One region of the Stenotrophomonas sp. INTA L402-1 genome, then DNA from elsewhere that is predicted to be linked to it. Evidence: riboswitches for the same ligand, from Rfam matches in the RefSeq annotation. Region 1 holds a riboswitch; the other holds the start of a gene.
What was found. Region 1 has a riboswitch for thiamine pyrophosphate ahead of AC5O77_RS14520 (TonB-dependent receptor). Riboswitches for the same ligand answer to the same signal wherever they lie in the genome.

Region 1 (5,989 bases):
TGTTCCGGCAATGTTGGAACGCCAGCGTGGACATCACGGCAGCCGGGGCGCCCCGCGCCCTCCCTGCCCAGCGTGGCATGCACCTCACAGGAGAACGAACATGCTCAGTACTTCCGCACTCAGCTTCCGTGGTCTGGCGATGGCCCTGGCCCTGCTGGCCGGTGTCGCCGTGGTCAGCGATGCCAGCGCGATGTCGAGGAAGGACAAGCGCACCCTGGTCGGCGCCGTGGTCGGTGGCGTGGCCGGCAACCTGCTCTCCAACGGTGATCCCGCTGCCACTGTCGGCGGTGCCGTGGCCGGCGGCGCGATCGGCAACCTGACCACCTCCGACCGCCGCGATCGTCGTTACTACGACAATCGCCGTTACGACAACCGCTACGATCGCCGTTACGACCGTGGCTACTACCGCAGCGGCTACTACGACCGCGGTGACGACCGTCGCTGGCAGCGCGAGCGCTACTACGACAACCGCTACTACCACGACCGCGGCCGCCATCGCGGCTGGTAAGCAGCGCGGCATCCCCCATGCCGATGCACGGACGGGCGGGTCGATGACCCGCCCGTTTGCGTTGGCCGCGTGCATGGCGTTGAATGCGCAGCCTTGGATGTGACTTTCCCCACTGGGGCTGCGGCATGACTTCTTCCTCCCACCGCGTGCAGGGCCTCAACAACGACGAGGTTGCTGCCGACTGGCCACCGATCAGCGCGGCGGACATTGCGTGGCTGCGCCGGCGCTACCCTCAGCTGGATGCAGACAGCCACCCGCACTGGCACAGCCCGCGGCCACTCTCGGCCGCTGCCATCGTCAATGGCAGGGACGGCGCGGTGTTCATCAAGCGCCACCACCACAGTGTGCGCAGTGCGGCCTGCCTGGAAGAAGAACACCACTTCATCGCCCATCTCGCTGCGGCCGGCGTGCCGGTGGTGAAGGTGCTGCCGGCCGCTGATGGTCACAGCGCCGTCGAGCATGGCGAATGGACCTTCGAGCTGCATGCGGTTGGCGTCGGCGAGGATCTGTATCGCGATGCCGTGTCGTGGTCGCTGCTGACCGATGTCGCGCAGGCCGGCGAAGCCGGGCGTGCACTCGCACAGCTGCACCGCGCTGCGGCCAGCTACCACGCAGCGCAGCGCAGCACCCATGTGCTGGTCGCGCGCGACGATCTGATCCGCGCCGACGATCCGATCGCGGCCATCAAGGCGGGGCTGCACAAGCGCCCCGGGCTGGCCCGCTATCTCGCGCGCATTCCCTGGGAAGCGCAGCTGCAGCGCGACGTGCTGCCGTGGCATGCCGGCCTGGCCGAGCGCCTGCGCGACGAGCCACGGCTGTGGGCGCACAACGACTGGCATGTCTCCAACCTGCTGTGGCGCGAGGGGCAGATCAGTACTGTGCTGGATTTCGGTTTGGCCTCCCCCACCAGCGCACTGTTCGACCTCGCCACCGCCATCGAGCGCAACGCGGTGGCGTGGCTGGAACTGGAGCGCGGCATGGAGGCGGTGCGCATCGATATCGCACTGGCCCTGCTCGACGGCTACCGCCAGCTGCTGCCGTTGTCGGCAGCACGCGTGCACCTGCTGGCCGACCTGCTGCCGATGGTCCATTTCGACTTTGCACTGTCCGAAGTGGAGTACTTCGAAGGCGTCACCGGCTCGACCGCGAACGCGGATGTGGCCTGGCAGCCCTTCATGCTGGGGCACCCGGCGTGGTTCCACAGCGCGCCGGGGCAGGCACTGCTGCAGGCGCTGCACGCGGCAGCCTGAAGGGCACCGGCTCGCAAATCCGTACCATTTGTAGTGAAATGGTCACCTGAAGCGGGGGTGCCTGGATCTGCCAGGCTGAGAGAGTCCCTTGGAACCTGATCCGGTTTGCACCGGCGTAGGGAGCTTTGAGCCGCAGCCACACCCCCGTCATGGGCCGGTGCACCTGCGCGCCGTCGCTTCGTCTCCCTTGTTGTCCGAAGACGAACCGAATGAACCGCTGCCTGCGCCCCACCCTGCTCTCCCTCGCCCTCTGCGCCGCCTTGCCGCTGCATGCCAGCGAGGCCGACGCTGCCACCGATGCGGCTGCCACCGGCGCCGAGCGCTCGCCCACCGAACTGGCGGCAGTGCGCGTGCAGGCCGGCAAACCCAAGGCCGATACCTCACGCGTGAACGCCTTCGGTGGTGGGTCATGGAAGGACACCCCGGCCTCGGTGAACGTGCTCGAGCGCGACTACCTCGACCGCCGCCAGGTGCGTTCGCTGTCCGAGCTGGCCAGCAACGATGCCTCGCTGGGTGATGCGTATGCGCCGGTGGGTTACTACCAGAACGTCGCCATCCGCGGCTTTGCGCTGGATGCCGCCACCGGCTACCGCTTCAACGGCCTGTCCATCGCCGGCGAACAGCGCCTGGCGCTGGAGAACGTGCAGTCGGTTGAGATCCTCAAGGGTGAAGCCGGCCTGGCCGCGGGTGTGATGGCGCCCGGCGGCATCATCAACTACATCGGCAAGCGCCCGGCCGAAGTGCGCACCGCCACGCTCGGTACCGACTCGGAAGGCTCGCGCTACGTCGCCGTCGATGTCGGCCACTGGATCACCCCGCGTTTCGGCCTGCGCCTGAATGCCGCATGGGATTCCAGCAATTCCTACGTCGAGCACGCCGATGGCCGTCGCAACTTCTACTCGCTGGCCGCCGACTGGCTGATTGGCGAACGCGGCAAGCTGGAAGTGGATGCCAACTACCAGACCAGTTCCCAGCGCTCGGTGTCGGGCTACCAGCTGCTGGGCGCGCGTGAGCTGCCGCACGGCGTGGATCGCGAATTCCTGCTCGGCTACCAGCCCTGGCAGCGCCCGGTGGATATCGCCAGCACCAACATCACCGCGTTGCACACCTACGACTTCAACGATGCCTGGCAGTCGCGCGTCTCGGTCGGCCACAGCCGCTCGGTGATCGATGACAACGTCGCCTTCGCCTACGGCTGCTACTACGCCACGCAGTGTGCCGATGGCAGCGTGCCGGGCAACTACTTCGCGCCCAATGGCGACTACGACGTCTACGACTACCGCAGCCCGGACGACACCCGCCGCAACCAGCAGGCCCGTGCCGAGCTGCGCGGCCGCTTCGAGACCGGCAGCGTCGGCCATGAGTTGACCATCGGTGCCGACTACTTCCGCCGCACGGTAGACAAGCGCCCGAGCGTCAACGAGTACGTCGGCACCAGCAACATCCACGACGCACAGGTGCCGGTGTTCGCGCCGTCGCCGAAGATGCCAGGGCCGTCCGCACGACGCCTGGACAGCCGCCAGACCGCGTTCTTCGCGCTGGACCGGATGAGCTTCGGTGATGACTGGCAGTGGCTGGCCGGCGGCCGCTTCGTGCGCCTGGACGAGCGTGCCTACGACAAGCGTGGCACCCCGCAGCGGCACAGCCGCCTGTCGCGTTTCCTGCCGCAGACCGCCGTGGTGTGGAAGGCTACCGACCAGCTCAACGCCTATGCCAGCTACGTGCGCGGCATCTCGCTGGGCCAGGAAGCGCCCTTCTGGACCAGCAACGCCGACACCTTCCTGCCGTCGGTGCAGTCGCGGCAGCTGGAAGTGGGCGTGAAGTACGTGCCGGTCGAAGCACTGACGCTGGGCGCGGCAGTGTTCCGCATTTCGCAGCCGTACCAGTACGCCAAGCCCGACAACAGCGAGGTCGGCTACACCTTCGTCGAGGAAGGCACGCAGACCCACACCGGCCTGGAGCTGACCGCCAACGGCCAGCTGACCGATGCGCTGCAGATCGTGGCCAGCGCCAGCGTGCTGCAGGCGCGCGCGCGCGACACCGGCACCCCGGCCTATGAAGGCCATCAGCTGGTGAACGTGCCGAAGGTGCGCGCCAGCGTGCACGTGGCCTATGCGCTGCCGTTCGTGCAGGGCCTGGATGTGACCGGCGGCTGGCGCTATGCCGGTGCCAACGTGGCCCGTGCCGATGGTGGCGTGCGCGCACCGGACTACTCGGTGTTCGACGCTGGCCTGCGTTTCCAGCATCGCCTGCACGAGCGCGCGGTGACCTGGAACCTGTCGGTGGACAACGTGTTCAACCGCTTCTACTGGCGCGATACCGGTAGCAGCGGCGGTGACTACTACCTGTTCCCCGGCGCACCGCGACAGGCCCGCCTGTCGGTGACGTTCGCGCTGTGAGCGGCGTCATGCTCGAGTGGACCGCCGCGCTGTGCAGCATCCTCGGCGTCTGGCTGATGGCCAAGCGCCGGCTGGTGGCGTGGCCGGTCGGCCTGCTGTCGGTGACGCTGTACGGGCTGGTCTTCGCCGAGGCCAAGCTGTACTCGGACACACTGCTGCAGGTCGCCTTCGGTGGTTTCCTGGTCTATGGCTGGCTCAACTGGCGGCAGCATGCAGCGGATGAGGGCAGTGTCCGCATCGTGCCACTGGCGCGCAGCAAGCTGCTGCGCGACCTGGCCATCGGCCTCTGCGGCGGCGTGGCATTGGGTGCGGCCATGCACACCTTCACCGATGCCGCGCTGCCGTGGCTGGACGCGATGCTGACCGCGCTGAGCCTGGTCGGCCAGTGGTGGCAGGCACGCCGCCACGTGGCCTGCTGGTGGGTGTGGATCGCGGTGGACGTGGTGTACGTGGGTGCGTACCTGTTCAAGTCGCTGCACGTGACCGCCGCGCTGTACGTGTTCTTCCTCGGCCTGGCCGTGTTCGGGCTGCGCGCATGGAGCGCGGCAGCCCGTGAACCAGAGGCAGCAACGCAGTAGCGCCACGCCATGCGTGGCCGGGGCTTACCGGTAGTCGCCAACCTTGGTTGGCGCACACCTGCCGACCAAGGTCGGCATCTATCCAACACATCCACGCAGGGCCTGAATCTACTGCACCCGCAAGATCAGTAGAGCCACGCCATGCGTGGCCTGGGGCTACCGGTAGTCGCCAACTTGGTTGGCGCACGCCTGCCGACCAAGGTCGGCATCTACCAGGCCCATCCACGCATGGCGTGGATCTACTGGGTAAGCAGCAGGCCCAGCCGCAGCGGCTGGCGCATGTCGGCCGGTGGGGCGGCCTGCAACGGTGCGGACTGCAATGTCGCGCGCAGGTCGGCGTCGATCTGAGGGTCGCCCAGGCTGTCGAATTCGAGTTTCGAAATGCGGCCATCCGCCGCGATCCACACGCTCACCGGCAACGGCGTCGGTGCATCAGGGTGTGCCTGCATCCATTCCAGCACGCGCTGCGCCTGCGGGTCCTGCTCCTGCTGCAGGCGCTGCTGCAGCTGGCCGCCCACGGCGGCGGCATAGGCCATCCAGTGTGCAGGGGCTTCCTGCGCGGACACCGCGGCGCTCCCCAGTGCCAGCGCACCGAACAACGCGGCCAGCGGCCGCCACCAGCGGCGTGCGCCGGTTGTGTTCCTTGCCATCGCCATCGCCCGCCCCTGCGCTCTCATCCAACGTCTGATGGTCGGCGCGGTAGATGACAGGCAGATGGCGGGCGGCGCTGGCCGGCGCGATCAATCGCCCAGGTCGGCCAGCACCTTGCGCGAGGGCGCGAAGAAGGTCACGCCGGTGGTGGCGGTGGAGAAGTCGAGGATGCGGTCATGCAGCGGCGCAGGATTGCCGATGAACATGCGCTCGAGCATCTTCTCGATCACCCACAGGCGGCGGGTATAGCCGATGAAGTAGGTGCCGTATTCGCCACGGCCCGGGTTGGCGAACGGCATGTTGTCACGCAGGATCTCGTGCTCGCCGTCGGCATCCTCGATGGTGCACAGCGTCTTGTGCGATTTCTGCGCATCGGCCGGTGCATCGTCCAGCTCGATGTTGTCGTGCTTGGTGCGGCCGATGATCGCTTCCTGTGCCTCGGTCTTCTGCGCACGCCAGGCATCGAGGTTGTGCAGGTACTTCTGCACCACCACGTAGCTGCCACCGGCATGCGCCGGGTCTTCATCGCCCACGATGGTGGCTTCCGGCAGCGACAGCCCTTCCGGGTTGGCGGTGCCATCGACGAAGTCGAGCAGGTCGCGG
Region 2 (5,989 bases), on a different contig from region 1:
CCCAGCTGCGGATTGCGCACGAATACCAGCCACTTGCCATCAGGCGAGTAGCGCGGCGCATAGTCGAAGTCATCCTCGGCGACACCGTAGTCCAGCGCCTCCCATTGGCCACTGGCCAGATCAAGCTTGCGGATGCCGCGATGGGCATAGCGCCCCACCATGCTGCCGAACACCAGACCACGGCCGTCCGGCGTCCAGTCGAAACTGAGCAGCTCGGTGCCATCGCACCGTGTGGCCTGGCGCAGGGCACCACCGGTCGCGCTGGCGATCAGCACCTGGCAACCGCCGTTGTTGCTGAACCGCGCGAAGGCGATCTCGCGTCCATCCGGCGACCAGCTCGGGAAGCGATCGACCGAGCCGGCCGGCGGAGCCAGCAGCTGCCGCGCAGGCGCGTTGCCGGAGGTCTGCACCTTGATCGCGCCACCGCCCTGCCCGTCTTCGTTGGCGCCCTCATAGGCCACCAATGAACCATCGGGTGAAAGCGTGGGATAGGTTTCAAAGCCGCTGGTCGCGGTGATCAACCGATAGGGACGCTGCGGGCTGCCGATCACGCGCGTGCCGTTCTCCACGGCCGCGTCCACAGCTGAACTGCTGGCCGGTGCCCGCCGCAGCAGCAGCGCGGTCAGCACCACCACCGTGGCCAGCATCAGCACGCCCAGCACCAGCAGTACGCGCCGGCGGACGTGGCGCCAGCGGCGGCGCGATGCCTGCACGTGTGGCGGCATCACCTCGGCGACGGCCATCGCCGGTTGCATGTCCACGATTTCGTCATCGGCTCCCGCGGGCGGCGCCGGCTCGACATCGTCCAATATCTGCACCGGCACCAGCAGGCGATAGCCGGTCTTGGCGATGGTCTCGATATAGGCCTGGCCGTTGTCGTCGTCATTGCTGAACGCCTTGCGCAGCTGGGTGACGGCCTGGGTAAGCACATCATTGGTCGGCAGCGTGTCCGGCCAGACTTCCGCGAACAGTTCATCGCGGGTGACAACACGCCCCGGCTGGCGCAGCAGCACACGCAGCACGCCCAGCGCCTTCGGCGTCAGCCGACGCGGGCGACGCGCACCCACGACCTCGACTTCGCGCGAGGACAGAGTGACAGTGCACTCTCCTATCCGGATCCGATCGAATCCGGGGGGCTGGTATTCACTGCTGTTCATTTTCCGCTACACAGTAGAGACAGGTCCGGGGCAGCGTTTGCCTTCGATACCCTCCCGTCCTGGGAACAGCAAAAAGCCAGACTCCGCACAAAGCATCGGCGCATACCGCAAAAACAATGAAGCGGGTGAATACTAGCCTATGCGGGTTACCTCGCCTATCGCGTGGTCGACATCCAGGCTCTCTCTCGCCGACGCATTCACATAATTTGCTGCACCATTCGCGCCCTGCGGGGCGCGAAATTTTTATCTGGCGTTCATTTTCACATGCGCCGCAGCATGGTCAATCCAACCAGTCGCGAAACCACCAAAGCTACGTACATCACGCCTGAAAACTGCTCCAGCATGACCAAGGCGCGCGCCTGCGGATGCAGTGGCACAACGTCGCTCAAGCCAACACCCGAGAGCAAACTGAAGCTCAGATAAAGAAGCTCCATCCAGGTGCGCTGCGCGCCACCACCGGTGCCCTGGAAACTGCCCAGATACCATTGCTGGCACACGGCGAAAGCAAACGCGAAGGCCCACGCCAGCAACGTGAATGTCGCACCTGCTGCGAACAGTTCATCGCGGGTGACTTTATGGTCCTGGAGCATGTAGGCGATGAGCGCACCGGCCGTATAGAAGTACAGCAGGCTTTCCAGCAGCTGCGCGGTGGTCAGCAGCGCACTGCGATCCAGCAGTGCGCCGGCCAGCGAGAACACCACCGAAGGAATGGCCAGCAGCAGTGCCAGCCAGGTGCCCAGCGGACTGCGCTGGACCACCCACAGCGCCAGGCCGAGTACCGCCATGCCGAACATGCCCAGTGCCGCACGGCCGCCGGCGGTGTCATCAAGTGCGGGATACAGCAGCACCGCGATCAACTGGGCACCCAGCAGCCAGGCCGAAGGATGGCGGCGGGCAATGGCCAGCCAGCGGGTGGTGATGGCAACGGGCATGGCGTCCTTTCCCCAGGGTGATGGGCGGAGGATAGCCGGGAGCGGCGTGATGAGCGGTAGTGCCGGCCACTGGCCGGCACTCTCGCCGGCCCCACGCACGACTGAATGCCGGCCAGCGGCCGGCACTACCCGTTACACGTCAGCCCTGGTGATAGACCTCGGCGCCGGCCGCGCGGAACTCTTCCGACTTCTCCTTCATGCCGGCCTCGGCGTAGTCGCGCACGTCCTGGGTGATCTTCATCGAGCAGAAGTGCGGGCCGCACATCGAGCAGAAGTGCGCCAGCTTGTGCGCATCCTTCGGCAGGGTCTCATCATGGAATTCCTTGGCCTTCTCCGGGTCCAGCCCGAGATGGAACTGGTCTTCCCAGCGGAACTCGAAGCGTGCCTTGCTCAGCGCGTTGTCGCGCACCTGCGCGCCCGGGTGTCCCTTGGCCAGGTCGGCCGCATGCGCGGCGATGCGGTAGGCCATGATGCCGTCGCGTACGTCCTGGCGGTTGGGCAGGCCGAGGTGTTCCTTCGGTGTCACGTAGCAGAGCATGGCCGTACCAAACCAGCCGATCATTGCCGCACCGATCGCGCTGGTGATGTGGTCGTAGCCCGGTGCGATGTCGGTGGTCAAGGGGCCCAGCGTATAGAACGGCGCTTCGCCACACTCGCGCAGCTGCTTGTCCATGTTCTCCTTGATCAGCTGCATCGGCACGTGGCCGGGGCCTTCGATCATGGTCTGCACGTCGTGCTTCCAGGCGATCTTCGTCAGTTCGCCAAGCGTCTCCAGCTCACCGAACTGCGCCGCGTCGTTGGCATCTGCGATGCAGCCCGGGCGCAGGCCGTCACCCAGCGAGAAGGTCACGTCATAGGCCTTCATGATCTCGCAGATCTCTTCGAAATGCGTGTAGAGGAAATTCTCCTTGTGGTGCGCCAGGCACCACTTGGCCATGATCGAGCCACCGCGGCTGACGATGCCGGTGACCCGCTTGGCGGTGAGCGGAACATAGCGCAGCAGCACGCCAGCGTGGATGGTGAAGTAGTCCACGCCCTGCTCGGCCTGCTCGATCAGTGTGTCGCGGAAGATCTCCCAGGTGAGTGCTTCGGCGCGGCCATCGACCTTCTCCAGCGCCTGGTAGATCGGCACGGTACCGATCGCCACCGGCGAGTTGCGGATGATCCACTCGCGGGTCTCATGGATGTGCTTGCCAGTGGACAGGTCCATCACCGTGTCACCGCCCCAGCGGATCGCCCACACCAGCTTCTCCACCTCCTCGGCAATGCCCGAGGAAACAGCGCTGTTGCCGATGTTGGCGTTGATCTTGGTCAGGAAATTGCGGCCGATGATCATCGGCTCGCTTTCCGGATGGTTGATGTTGTTGGGCAGCACCGCACGGCCGCGGGCGATTTCGTCGCGCACGAACTCCGGGGTGATGATCTTCTGGATCGAAGCGCCGAACGCCTCGCCCGGGTGCTGCTGCAGCAGCCCGGCATCGCGGATCGCGTCCAGCCGCTGGTTCTCGCGGATGGCGACGAATTCCATTTCCGGCGTGATGATGCCGCGGCGCGCGTAGTGCATCTGGGTGACGTTGGCACCTGCACGCGCACGGCGAGGCAGGCTGCGCGTGGGGAAGCGCACCGCATCGAGCTTCGGGTCATGCTCGCGATCGCGACCGAACGAAGAGCTCAGTCCTTCCAGCCGCTCGGTATCACCGCGTTCTTCCACCCAGCCGCGACGCAGTGCCGGCAAACCAGCGGACAGATCGATGCGCACCTCCGGATCGGTGTACGGGCCCGACGTGTCGTAAACGGTCACCGGTGCATTCTCTTCGCCGCCGAACAAGGTCGGCGTGCGGGTCAGCGCGATCTCGCGCATCGGCACCTGCAGATCCGGGCGTGAACCGGGCACGTGGATCTTGCGCGAGCCGGGAATGGGCCGGGTCACGGATTCGGAGAGTTGCTGGGCCTGTTGCTGCAGGGCGGAGAGCTGTGCGTTCATCGGGCATCGTCCAGGAAGGTCAGGGACGAAGCGGCGGCGCACTGCTGCCGCGCCCGGACGGTCCTTGGGCGGAGTCCGGGCATGGCTGCACTGCAAAGCTTCCCTACGCCGGTATGAGCCGGATCAGGTTCCAAGGGACTGTCTCAACCGTGGCCACATGGCCGCGGTACCCCCGCTTCTTGGTGTGCATTAGAGCATAGAACGCACTGCAGCTCCTGGCTGTTCCATCCACGCACGGCGTGGATCCGCTGTTTCTGCATTAACAGAACCGTGACATCGCATTCAGTAACGTGCACACGCATCGTGCCGCTGCGGCCGGTGTTTCCCCGCCGCCTTCGCGGCCCCTGCCCGGTCTGTGCTGCATGTCGCCGGCCCCTCGCAGCAAGCTCTGCTCGCTCCCCTCAATCCCTTGATCGGAGAAGCTCCTTCATGGTGTTTCGCGTTTCCATCGCACTGGTTCTGCTTCTGGTGCTGCTTGCCGGTGTTGCACCCGGCCCCTTCAATACCGTGGTGCAGTCGGTACTGGCCGATGTCATCCGCAGTGTCGGCTGGCTCTATCTTCTGGTCGTGTTCCTGGCACTGACGTTCCTGATGTATCTGGCATTCGGTCGCTTCGGCAACCTGCGCATCGGCGGTGAAGATGCCGAGCCGGAGTTCTCGCGCGCCAGCTGGATGTCGATGCTGTTCGCCGCCGGCATGGGCATCGGCCTGGTGTTCTGGGGCGCCGCCGAGCCGATTTCCCACTTCACCAAGCCTCCGGAAGGCCTCGCACCGCAGAGCATGGACGCGGCGCGGGCTTCGATGCGCTATGCATTCTTCCACTGGGGCCTGCACCCGTGGGCGATCTACGCGCTGATCGGCCTGGCCATGGCCTGGTTCCAGTTCAACCGCAATGGCCGTGGACTGGTCAGTGACATGCTGCAACCGATCATCGGCCGGCACCATCGCGGCTGGATCGGACGCGTGGTCAACATCGCCGCGGTTGTTGCCACTGCCATTGGCGTGGCCACCACGCTGGGCTTCGGCACCATCCAGATCGCTGCCGGCATGGAACGCGTGTTCGGCCTGCACGCGGGTGTGCCACTGCAGCTGACCATCATCGCCATCGCGTTCGTGCTGTACATGGCCTCCACCGCCAGCGGTGTCGAGCGCGGGGTGAAGTGGCTGTCCAACTTCAATCTTGCACTGGCCGCGCTTCTTGCGGCCACCGTACTGGTGCTGGGCCCGACCGGATTCATCTTCGATACGTTCACCACCACACTGGGGTCGTACCTCAACCAGTTGGTGACGATGAGCCTGCGCATGTCGCCGTTCTCGGGAAGCACATGGGTAGCGGACTGGACCATCTTCTACTGGGCGTGGTGGATTTCCTGGGCCCCGTTCGTCGGCTCGTTCATCGCGCGCATCTCGCGTGGGCGCAGCGTCCGCGAGTTCGTCATCGGCGTCGTGCTGGCACCCACGGTGCTGGGCTTCTTCTGGTTCGCGGTGTTTGGTGGTACTGCGCTGTGGGCGCAGATCTTCGGCCACGCCGACCTGGTGCAGGCGCTGGGCAACGGCTATGAAACGGTGCTGTTCACCCTGTTTGACAGCATGCCGCTACCCTTGCTGCTTTCCTGCATCGCACTGGTGCTGCTGATGATCTTCTTCGTGACATCAGCCGATTCGGCGGTGCTGGTGCTGGCCAGCATGTCCACTGACGAGGCAGGCGATCCGCCGTTGAAGCGCAAGCTGGCCTGGGGCATCGCGGTGGCGCTGATCGCAGCGGCGTTGCTGCTGGCCGGTGGCCTGGATGCACTGCAGGGCATGATCACGATTGCGGCGTTGCCATTCGCGCTGCTGATGGTGCTGGTGATGGTGTCGCTGTACCGGGTGCTGGACCAGGAGTACACGCGGGAGCGGCGGCAGGCGCAGCGCCA

Region 2: linked by a shared signal. The riboswitch ahead of thiC (phosphomethylpyrimidine synthase ThiC) and the one ahead of AC5O77_RS14520 (TonB-dependent receptor) in region 1 are both predicted to bind thiamine pyrophosphate.

Annotation. Positions count from the first base shown of each region.
Region 1 covers NZ_JCAFWP010000025.1:8,596-14,584, reverse strand. Annotated here, with positions in the region: gene AC5O77_RS14530 (glycine zipper 2TM domain-containing protein) at 101-508, shown strand; gene AC5O77_RS14525 (phosphotransferase enzyme family protein) at 634-1,758, shown strand; TPP riboswitch at 1,802-1,897, shown strand; gene AC5O77_RS14520 (TonB-dependent receptor) at 1,968-4,157, shown strand; gene pnuC (nicotinamide riboside transporter PnuC) at 4,166-4,735, shown strand; gene AC5O77_RS14510 (hypothetical protein) at 4,975-5,391, opposite strand; gene AC5O77_RS14505 (Dyp-type peroxidase) at 5,476-5,989, opposite strand, start outside.
Region 2 covers NZ_JCAFWP010000004.1:146,577-152,565, forward strand. Annotated here, with positions in the region: gene AC5O77_RS05355 (winged helix-turn-helix domain-containing protein) at 1-1,157, opposite strand, end outside; gene AC5O77_RS05360 (ion channel) at 1,418-2,089, opposite strand; gene thiC (phosphomethylpyrimidine synthase ThiC) at 2,229-4,073, opposite strand; TPP riboswitch at 4,156-4,257, opposite strand; gene AC5O77_RS05370 (BCCT family transporter) at 4,503-5,989, shown strand, end outside.